2 regions of the Actinophytocola sediminis genome follow, and region 1 is predicted to be linked to the other one. Evidence: riboswitches for the same ligand, from Rfam matches in the RefSeq annotation. Region 1 holds a riboswitch; the other holds the start of a gene.

Region 1 (5,295 bases):
ACGCACACCGTGCGGTACCTGCTGTCCCGGCTGTCGGAGTGCACGGTGATCGTGCTGGCCGGGATGGCGATGCTGCGGTGGCTGCGCACGGCGGCGGCGCTGGCCCAGCGACCGGGCCGGGTGGACTTCTCGGTGGAGATCCCCAGGCCGGACGCGGAATGCCGGGACCGGTTGTTGCGTCTATACGCCGGCCGGGCCCTGGACCTGCCGGACGCGGGCCCGCTGGTGGCGGCCGCGGAGGGGGTGACCGCGTCGTTCATCAAGGAGTGGGTCCGGCGGTCGGTGCTGGCCGGTGGGGCGCTGGACGAGAAGGTGCTGCGGTCGACGCTGACGGAGTTGCTGTCCCAGCAGCAGGCGCTGACCAGGAGCATGCTGGGAGCTCGGTGATCGGGGCCTGTTAACATTGCCCGTCGTGCCGTGTGGCGTTCCGTCCAGGAGGAAGCTCGCCGTCGTGTTCAGGCGAGGCCACTAACACGCGGCGCACCTTCCGTGATCGACGCTGAGGAGCAGTAACCCGTGGCAAACATCAAGTCCCAGATCAAGCGCATCCAGACGAACGAGAAGGCGCGACTGCGCAACAAGTCCGTCAAGTCCTCGGTGAAGACCGCGATCCGCAAGTTCCGCGAGGCGGCGGAAGCGGGCGACAAGGAGAAGGCCGTAGCGCTGCTCCACGACGCCAGCCGCCAGCTGGACAAGGCGGCGAGCAAGGGCGTGATCCACGCCAACCAGGCGGCCAACAAGAAGTCCGCCATGGCCAAGCGCGCCAACCAGCTCTGAGCCCTCAGCGATAACAGCGCTGGCCGCCTCGGCGGCCAGCGCTGTTTTTGTTGTGAGATGTCGACCAGCACAGCCCAGGTGTCTGCCTGGCTGCGTCGACCAGCGCAGCTGAGCGCCTGGTCAGCCGCGTAAGCCCATACGGCCCACGTGTCCGTTCGGCTGGGCCAGGCCAGCGCGATCCGGGTCCAGCCGCGGCGGCCAGCGCGGCCTAGGTGCGTCGGCGGGCTTCGGCAAGGCGGAGGACGGCGCGCTGGAGTGCGTAGTCCGCGTCCGCCGCCACCCCCTTGACGTCCGCGTTCACCTCCGCGACCACCTGCATCGCCGCGACCAGCCCCGCCGGATGCCACCCTCGGGACTGGGACAGTGCCTTGCGCACCTTCCACGCCGGCATACCCAGCTCCGATGACAAGCGAAACGGGTCCGCCCGGCCCGCGCCGGCGACCCGCGCGACGGTGCGCACCGCGTCCGCGAGAGCGTCGGCGACCAGCACGTGCGGCACGCCGAGCTGCATCGTCCAGCGCAGCATCTCCAGCGCGCCCGGCACGTCGCCGGTGACCGCCTTCTCCGCCACCGCGAACCCGGTGACGTCCGCCCGGCCGCGGTGGTAGCGGCGCACCTCCTCGGCGGTGACCTGCCCGCCGGTGTCCGCCACGAGCTGGGCCGCCGCCGACGCCAACTCGCGCAGATCCGAGCCGACCGAGTCGATCAGCGCGCTGACCGCGTCCGCGTCGGTCTTGCCGCCCGCGCGCCGGATTTCGTTGCGCACAAAGGCTTCCCGGTCACCCGGCTTGGTGATCTTCGGGCAGTCCACCACGTTCGCCCCAGCCGAGCGCAACGCGGCGACCAGGTCCTTCGCCGGCTTACGACCGCCGCCGGTGTGCAGCACGACCAGCTGCACGCTCTCCGCCGGCGCCTTGAGGTAGGCGGTGATGGCGGCGGCGATGTCCTTGTTGGCGTCGTTCGCGCTCTCCAGGACGATGACCCGCCGCTCGGCGAACAGCGACGGGCTGACCAGCTCGGCCAGCTCCGGCGGGCTGATGTCGGCCACCTTCACGCGGGTGAGCTCGGCGGACGGGTCGGCGAGCTTGGCGGTGTCGACCGCGGCCCGGACCGCGCGTTCCACCAGCAACTCCTCCTCGCCGAGGACGAGTTCGAGGGCAGGCGGGGTCACGGCGGGTGACTTCACCCCGCCATCCTCGCACCACCTCGGTCACCCCGGTGGCGGGCGGGGTCCGTCGGCCGGGCCAAGGCAGCGCGCAGCGCGACGAGGTGCCGACGTCCCGTCACCCCGTCCCCTGACCTGCCCCGCCCCAGTACCCGTCCCGAACAGCTCCCACGTCGGCCTCGTCCGACCCGGTCGGGCCGGATCGGATCGGATTCGCGGCCAGTGCCGCTGGTGCCTCTCTCGAATGATGGACCTCACATTGGCCTGGAAAGAGGGTCGTGCCGTAACGTGTTCGAAGAACAACTGAATACCGCTCATCCAGAGGGGCAGAGGGATCGGCCCGAAGAAGCCCCGGCAACCGGCGTCAGCCATTCGCTACCGCGAGGAATGGTGATGAACACGGTGCCAATTCCGACCCGTACGCGGGACAGATGAGGAGATACCTCGCGATGACAGTCACTGCCCACGCCACCACCACGTTCGACCTCGGGCCCGCGCGCGGGCTCAGCTGCCGGGAGTGCGGCCACCAGGTACCGCTTGCCGCGGAGTTCGCCTGTATCGAGTGTTTTGGCCCCCTGGAAGTCTCCTACGAGTTCAGTGACATCTCGAGGGCCGACATCGAGTCGGGCCCCAAGTCGATCTGGCGCTACCGCAACCTGCTGCCCGTCCCGTCCGATGTGGACACTCAGCCGAACACCGAGCCGGGTCTCACCCGCCTGGTGAAGGCCGACCGGCTCGCCGCCGCGCTCGGCGTGAAGTCGTTGTGGGTCAAGGACGACACGGGCAACCCGACCCACTCGTTCAAGGATCGGGTGGTCGCCGTCGCGCTCGCGGCCGCACGCCAGCTGGGGTTCACCGTGCTGGCCTGCCCGTCCACCGGCAACCTGGCCAACGCGGTCGCCGCCGCGGCCGCGCGCGCCGGCTGGGAGTCGGTGGTGCTGATCCCGTCGTCGCTGGAGCGCGCGAAGATCCTCACCACCGCCGTGTACGACGGCGCCCTGATCGCGGTCGACGGTAACTATGACGACGTGAACCGGCTGGCCACCGAACTCGCCGCGGAACACGACGACTGGGCGTTCGTCAATGTCAACGTCCGCCCGTACTACGCGGAGGGCTCCAAGACGCTCGGCTACGAGGTCGCCGAACAACTCGGCTGGCGACTCCCCGACCAGATCGTCGTGCCGGTGGCCTCCGGTGCCCAGTTGACCAAGGTGGACAAGGGTTTCCGCGAGTTCACCGACCTCGGTCTGGTCGAGGCCAGGCCGTATCGGGTGTTCGGCGCCCAGGCCACCGGGTGTTCGCCGGTGTCCGCCGCGTTCAAGGCGGGCCTGGACGTGGTGAGCCCGGTGAAGCCGGACACCATCGCCCGCTCGCTCGCGATCGGCGCTCCCGCCGACGGCCCGTACGTGCTCGACGCCGTGCGCAGGACGAACGGCGCGGTCGAGGACGTGACCGACGAGGAGATCGTCGAGGGCATCCGCCTGCTGGCCAGGACCGAGGGCATCTTCGCCGAGACAGCCGGCGGCGTGACCGTCGCGACGGCGAAGAAGCTGATCGACACCGGCCAGCTCGATCCGGAGGCCGATACGGTCCTGCTCATCACCGGCGACGGCCTCAAGACCCTGGACGCGGTGCAGGACAAGATCGGCCCGCGCGCCACCGTGCCACCGTCGACCGCCGCCGTCCGCGCAGCCCTGGAGTCCTCATAGGACAGTGGCGCACCACACCACCACCGCCGAACACCCGCAAACTCCACCAGGACCCAGCCGTCCTATGTGGACACAGGAATCCGCTGCCCAGTCGTGCGCCGGACATCCCACGCCAGGGCCGTCAGCGGGTCACCGGTGACCCGCTGCGTGGCGTCAACCACCGCTCAACGCCAGCGCGCGACGACGAGCAGCCGCCCGACCCAGCCCGTCCCCAACGAACGGTGGCCCCCTGGCCGCCCCTCGGGTCACCGCCCGGGGGCCACCGTCGTCGGGGACGATCGCCGCGTCTCCGTCGGTGTCGGTGCGGATCACGAGCGCACCGGTGCCGCTGAGCGCGCTCATCGTGGTCGGGTTGGGGTGGCCGTACTGGTTGTCGGCGCCGACGCTCACCACCGCGACCCGTGCCCGGATCGCCGCGAACAGCTCCGGCGAGGTGTACCGGCTGCCGTGATGCGGAACCTTGAGCACCTCGGCGGACAGGTCTATCCGCGAACCAAGCAGGCTCGCCTGAGCCGCCAGCTCCACGTCCCCGCTGAGCAGGATCCGCCCAGCCGGCGTCGCCGCGCGCAGCACCAGTGACGCGTTGTTGATCTCCGTACCCTCGGCCTCCGCCGCGGGCATCACCTCCTTCGCCATCGGGGCCAACACCTCAATCGTCAGATCAGGCCAGGCCAGCTGTCGCCCCGCGTCGAGCTCCACGATCGGCACCCCGGCCGCGGCCGCTGCGGCCCGCACCTCCTCCCATGCCCAGGCCGGTTCCCTGGCGGGACTCACGCCCACCGCACCGACCGTCCGTTCGCCCAGCACCGCGGCCAACCCGCCGACGTGATCGGCGTGCAGATGGCTGAGCACCACCAGCGGCACTCTCGACACATCCAGCCGGTCCAGGCACCCAGCCAGCGGCCCTGGCTCCGGGCCGGTGTCCACCACGACCGCCCGGCCCGCGTCCCCGGTGGCCAGCACCAGCGCGTCGCCCTGACCGACGTCGCAGGCGACCATCGCCCACCCCGGCGGAGGCCAACCCGGCGAGATCACCCTGACCGGGACGGCCACCACCAACAGCCCAGTGAGCAGGGCACCCACCAGCACCCGGAGGCGCCGACGCCGCAGCGCCGCGACCAGCAGCAGCACGCACGCCACCAGCAGCAGCCCACCCCACCACCCGGTAGGCCAGCCGATCGTGGCGCCGGGCACCCGAGCGGCATGCCGGGCGACCAGGATCAGCCAGTCGGCCGCCGGCCCTGCGAGCCGAACCAGCATCTCGGCCAGCCATGTGGACGCCGGTGCGGTGAGCGCCGCCAGCACGCCCAGCACCGTCGCCGGCGCGACCACCGGGGCGGTCAGCAGGTTCGCCAGTACCGCGACCAGGCTGACCTCGCCCGCCATCCCGGCCACCACCGGCGCGGTCACCAGATGCGCCGCCGCCGGAACCGCGAGCGCGTCCGCGAAACCACGGGGCACCCCGCGCGCGGCGAGCCGGTCGGCCCACCGCGGCGCGAGCAACACCAGTCCGGCCGTGGCCAGCACGGACAACGCGAACGCGAAACTCACCGCCATGGCCGGGTCCCACAGCACCAACACGATCACCGCGGTGCCCAGCGCCGGCAGCGCCGCACGTTCCCGACCCATCGCCAGCGCCAGCAG
Region 2 (5,295 bases), on a different contig from region 1:
GTTCAGATTCCCACTTACCAGTTGTTGGTGGAGACCGACGCGCCCTTCCTCACCCCCCATCCCTTCCGCGGCCGGCGAGGGGAGCCCTACTGCGCCGCGTACACCCTGCGGGACCTTGCGCAGCTCAGAGGTGCGGACGTGGCCGAACTCGGCGCGGCGGTGGCCGCGAACGCCGCGCGGGTCTTCCGCCTGCCGGACGCTACGCCGCGTGAGTCGGGTGAACGCGAGGCGTGAGCATTGGTATGAACAGGCGTCCAGGGCTACTCCATTCGTGAAGTGACCAGGCTCACGTCGCTCCACGAAGTGTTTGCGCAACCTGCCAGTCGCCGTTACTGTCCCGTGACCGTAGCCGGGACGAGGCGGTCCCGGAGAGACCGAGAGCGGTTGTCGGGCTCTCCCACGGCCATTCTCTGGAGGTAACGACCCTGTGAGCGGATACAGATCCGGCGGTTTTGACGGTTCCGGTGGCGGTTTCGCCGACACCGACTGGTTCACCCCCGTCGAGGCGCCCTCCGCAACCGCGACCGCGGTCCTGGACGAGGACTTCCGCGCCTGGCGCTCGGAGTTCCCGGACTTCTACCAGCAGGGCAGCTCCACCTACGGCCAGCTGCCCGAGGCCGAGCTCGACGCCTACAGCGGCTCGCTGGCCATCACCCCGGACGACGTGCGGGTCGCCCTCGGCCCCCAGGCAGACGAGCTCATGGCCGTCGCCAACGTCGACGTCGACGAGCTCATCCGGCTGATCAACGCCGAGACCACCGTGCTGCCCGTCATCCCGGACGACCTGTCCGAGATGCCAGGCATGCCGAGGGTGCGCCGGCTGCCGGACACCGAGACCGAGGACGAGGACCGCGGCCTCGCCACCGGCATCAAGCGGTGGAAGAAGACCGTTCTCAAGGCTTCGCTGGCCTCGATCCTGGTCTCGATGATCGGCGGCAGCGCCGCGGCCATCGCGATGAACAAGTCGGTCACCGTCGACATCGACGGCAAGTCCCACGAGGTCAGCACCTACGCCTCCACCGTCGGCGAGGTGCTGGAGGACGAGGGCCTCGACGTCGGCAAGCACGACGCGCTGTCCCCCTCGCCCGCCGCGGGCATCAACGACGGCGGCACGATCGTCCTCCAGCGCGGCCGCCAGCTGCAGCTGACGATCGACGGCGAGCAGCGCGACGTCTGGGTCCGCGCGACGACCGTCGAGGACGCCCTCAAGGCGGCCAACGTCACCGTCGACGGTGCGTGGATGTCCCACGAGATGAACAGCTCGGTCCCGCTGAGCGGCATGTCGATGGAGATCAAGACCGTCAAGAACATCACCCTCTTCGACGGCGGCAACGCGCCCAAGGCGATGCAGACCCACGCGGTCACCGTCGACGAGCTGCTCGGGTCGCTGAAGCTCGAGCTCGGCAAGGAAGACACCATCACCCCCGGCGGCGACCTCAAGGTCACCGACGGCGCCGAGGTGCGGATCACCCGCAACGGCGTCACCGTGGTCAACAAGACCGAGAAGGTCGCCCCGCCGGTGCAGGAGGTCGAGGACCCCAACGCCGACGAGGGCACCGAGGTCGTGCTCGACCCGGGCGCGGCGGGCGAGCGGATCGTCACCTACCGGATCACGATCAAGAACGGTACGGAGATCGACCGCGAGGAGATCGGCGCCAAGGTCACCAAGAAGCCGAAGCCGAAGATCGTCCGGATCGGCACCAAGGAGCCCCCGGTCCCGGTGATCTCCGACGGCGAGGTCTGGGACGCGCTCGCGCAGTGTGAGTCCACCGGCAACTGGGCGGCCAACACCGGCAACGGCTACTACGGCGGCCTGCAGTTCAGCCCCGGCACCTGGGACGCCAACGGCGGCGAGCAGTACGCCCCCGACGCCCACCAGGCCACCCGTGAGCAGCAGATCGCGATCGCCACCAAGGTGCGCGACGGCGCGGGCGGCAGCTACGGCGCCTGGCCGCACTGTTCTGGCGAGCTCGGCCTGCCCAGGTAGGCGATCAGGGGCGGGCACTAGGCTCGCCTGGTGGTGCGCGGCGGAACGGACAGCAGCTTGTTGCTCGGGCCGGCCGACGTGCGCCGTCTCGCCGACGAACTCGACATCCGGCCGACCAAGCGGCTCGGCCAGAACTTCGTCCACGACCCCAACACGGTCCGGCGCATCGTGCGTGCCGCCGACCTGGCCGAGGACGACGTGGTCATCGAGGTCGGTCCGGGCCTCGGATCGCTCACCCTCGCCCTGCTGCCGGCCTGTGCCACGGTGCTCGCGGTCGAGATCGACCCGGTTCTGGCCGGGAAGCTCCCCGAGACCGTCGGTGAACGCGCGCCCGCCCTGCGTGACCGGCTGCGGGTGATCGAGGACGACGCCGTGCGGGTCACCGCCGAGCGCCTCGGCGCCGCGCCGACCGCGCTGGTGGCCAACCTGCCGTACAACGTCTCGGTACCGGTAGTGCTACACCTGCTCAACGAACTGCCTGGCCTGGCCAAGGCGCTGGTCATGGTCCAGTCCGAGGTGGCCGACCGGATGGTCGCCGGGCCGGGATCGCGCACCTACGGCGTGCCGAGCGTCAAGATCGCCTGGTACGCGCACGCCCGCCGGGTGGCCACGGTGCCGCGCGCGGTCTTCTGGCCGGTGCCCAACGTCGACTCCGCGCTGGTCCTGCTGACCCGCCGGGAGTCGCCGATTGGGCAGCGGACCAGGGTGTTCTCCCTGGTGGACGCGGCCTTCGCACAGCGGCGTAAGACCCTGCGGGCCGCGCTGGCCGGCTGGGCGGGGTCCGCGCGGGCAGCGGGGGAGTTACTCGAGTTGGCCGGCATCGACCCGACGACCAGGGGCGAGCAACTCGCCGTCGCCGACTTCGCGCGGCTGGCCGGTGTCGCGGGCGGCTGACCTTATTCCGGATCGAGCGCCGGTGTGACGCTCACCGGATCCACCGGATGGACGTTGCGATCTTCACCCGTCGTCAGGTTGACTGAGTGCGGTTAATCCATCCCGAGCGGCTGAGAGACCTGGCTCCGAGACGCCGCAGCAACCACTCATCGCGAGCAGGTGCTACCGCCAGGAACGATGGAGGAGTGAGAGCGATGGTCATGCTCACTACCAGGCGGGTCATCGACCAGTGCCGGCGCACGGTCACGGGCTGTCGTCCTATGTGCTCAACAAGCTGATTCTCGAGCCCATACCGACTTTCTGACACCCCTTACTCACCCAGTTGAACTGGGTTTACCGGCATGCGAGTTCGTTCGCTCGCGCCTGGACTGGAGCGCACTGTGATCACCCTGGAGAACCTCAGCAAATCCTTCCGAAGTACTTCCGGCTCGGTCGTGGCCCTCGACGACGTCACCCTCGACGTCCCGGACGGCGTCATCGTCGGCGTGGTCGGCCCGACCGGTGCCGGCAAGTCGACCCTCGCGCGGGTGCTGTCGCTGCGTGAGCGTCCGGACAGTGGGGTGTTCCGCCTCGACGGGCGCAACACCGGCATGTTGGACGAGCGCAGCCTGCGGGTGGCCCGTTCCCGGATCGGCGTGGTGCCGCCGAGGGACTCGCTGCTCGGCCAGCGCACGGCCGCCGGCAACATCGCGGTGCCGCTGGAGCAGGCCGGCATGGACGGTCCGCTGCGCCGGGAGCGGGTCGGCAAGGTGCTCGACCTGATCGGCCTCACCGACCGCGCCGCCACCTACCCCGCCCAGCTCACGCCCGGTCAACGGCAGCGGGTGGCGGTGGCCAGGGCGCTGGTCGGCGACCCGGCCGTGGTGCTCGCCGACGACCCGACCGCCGACCTGGACGACGCCGGGGTCGCCGGCGTGCTCGCCGTGCTCGACCGGGCGCGGGCAGAGCTCGGCGCGACGGTGCTGGTCGCCACCCAGGACACCAGCGTGGTGCGGCGCATCGCCGACGACGTGGCCGTGCTCGACCACGGCCGGCTGCTGGAGAGCGGGCGGCTGCTCGACCTGGTCGGCGACCAGGAAAGCCTGGTCGCGCAGGCCGTGCTGCCGGCCATCGACGGCCAGGTGCCCGGCGGGTACGCCGGTGTCGCGGACGTCGTGCTGATCGGGTTCGCCGCGGTCGGCTCGCTGCTGCCGGAGGCCACCAGCCGGTTCGGCACCGACATCTCGGTGGTCGGCGGCGGGGTGACCAAGATCGGCGAGACGCCGGTCGCGCGGTTCCGCCTCGGGCTGCACGGTCACCTCGCCGACGCCGCGCTCGGCTGGCTCGCCGAGCGCGGGGCCGCGGTGCACCACCAGTCGTCGCGGGCGCTACAGGTCGCCTGACTCGTGACGGACCCTCCTTGGCCGGGACGCGGGAGCCGTAGGCTGGGCTGGTGCTCGCTGTAGTGCCCCGCCCGGTCACCGTCCGCGTCCCGTCCAAGGTGAACCTTCACCTCGCGGTCGGTGAGGTACGCAAGGACGGCTTCCATGAGCTGTCCACGATCTTCCAGTCGCTGTCGTTGACCGACGACGTGACCGTGGCGATCGCCGACGAGCCCGGGGTCGAGGTCCAGGGCGAGGGCGCGGCCGCGGTGCCCACCGACGGGGCCAACCTGGCCTGGCGGGCGGTCGAGGAGCTGGCCAGGTACGCGGGCAAGGACGCGGACGAGCCCAAGGTGCGGGTGCTGATCCGCAAGGGCATCCCGGTCGCCGGCGGGATGGCCGGCGGCAGCGCGGACGCGGCCGCGACCCTGCTCGGCCTCGCGAACCTGTGGAAGCTGGAGATCAGCCGGGACGAGCTGGCCTCGGTGGCCGCGGTGCTCGGCAGCGACGTGCCGTTCATGCTGCACGGCGGTACCGCGCTGGGCACCGGGCGGGGCGAGCGGATCGTCCCGGTGCTGACCAGGCACACGTTCCACTGGGTGATCGCGTTCGCCAGAGGTGGGCTGGCGACGCCGAAGGTCTACGCGGAGCTCGACCGGCTGCGGGACACCGGCGAGCCGCCGAGGGTGGGCGCGGTCGAGCCGGTGCTCGAGGCGCTGGCCGCTGGCGACGCGCGTCAGCTCGCGCTGCTGCTCGGCAACGACCTGCAGGCGGCCGCGGTGTCGCTGCGGCCGGGGCTGCGCCGGACGCTGCGCGCGGGGGTGAGCGCGGGCGCGCTCGCCGGCATGGTGTCCGGCTCGGGCCCGACCTGCGCGTTCCTGTGCGCGGATGCCGAGGACGCGGTGCGGGTGGCGGCCGAGCTGTCGGGTGCCGGCGTGTGCCGCACGGTGCGGGTCGTGCACGGCCCGGTGCCGGGCGCGCGCGTGGTGAACGACGACGAGCCACGCCCCCTCCCGCCGCAGGTGCACGCCTGAACCATCGGTACCGTGGACA

Evidence for each region. A riboswitch is a leader RNA that binds a small molecule or an ion and turns the genes downstream of it on or off. The one in region 1 is predicted to bind S-adenosylmethionine.
Region 2: linked by a shared signal. The riboswitch ahead of ACYVIP_RS18130 (methionine ABC transporter ATP-binding protein) and the one ahead of thrC (threonine synthase) in region 1 are both predicted to bind S-adenosylmethionine.

What each region holds. Positions count from the first base shown of each region.
Region 1 is NZ_BAAGXS010000011.1:119,507-124,801, reverse strand. It holds gene ACYVIP_RS07475 (AAA family ATPase) at 1-387, shown strand, start outside; gene rpsT (30S ribosomal protein S20) at 517-777, shown strand; gene holA (DNA polymerase III subunit delta) at 986-1,963, opposite strand; SAM riboswitch class I at 2,254-2,380, shown strand; gene thrC (threonine synthase) at 2,392-3,651, shown strand; gene ACYVIP_RS07455 (ComEC/Rec2 family competence protein) at 3,805-5,295, opposite strand, start outside.
Region 2 is NZ_BAAGXS010000028.1:81,270-86,564, forward strand. It holds gene ACYVIP_RS18115 (TatD family hydrolase) at 1-234, shown strand, start outside; gene ACYVIP_RS18120 (transglycosylase family protein) at 428-1,987, shown strand; gene rsmA (16S rRNA (adenine(1518)-N(6)/adenine(1519)-N(6))-dimethyltransferase RsmA) at 2,018-2,881, shown strand; SAM riboswitch class I at 2,976-3,065, shown strand; gene ACYVIP_RS18130 (methionine ABC transporter ATP-binding protein) at 3,262-4,263, shown strand; gene ACYVIP_RS18135 (4-(cytidine 5'-diphospho)-2-C-methyl-D-erythritol kinase) at 4,314-5,276, shown strand.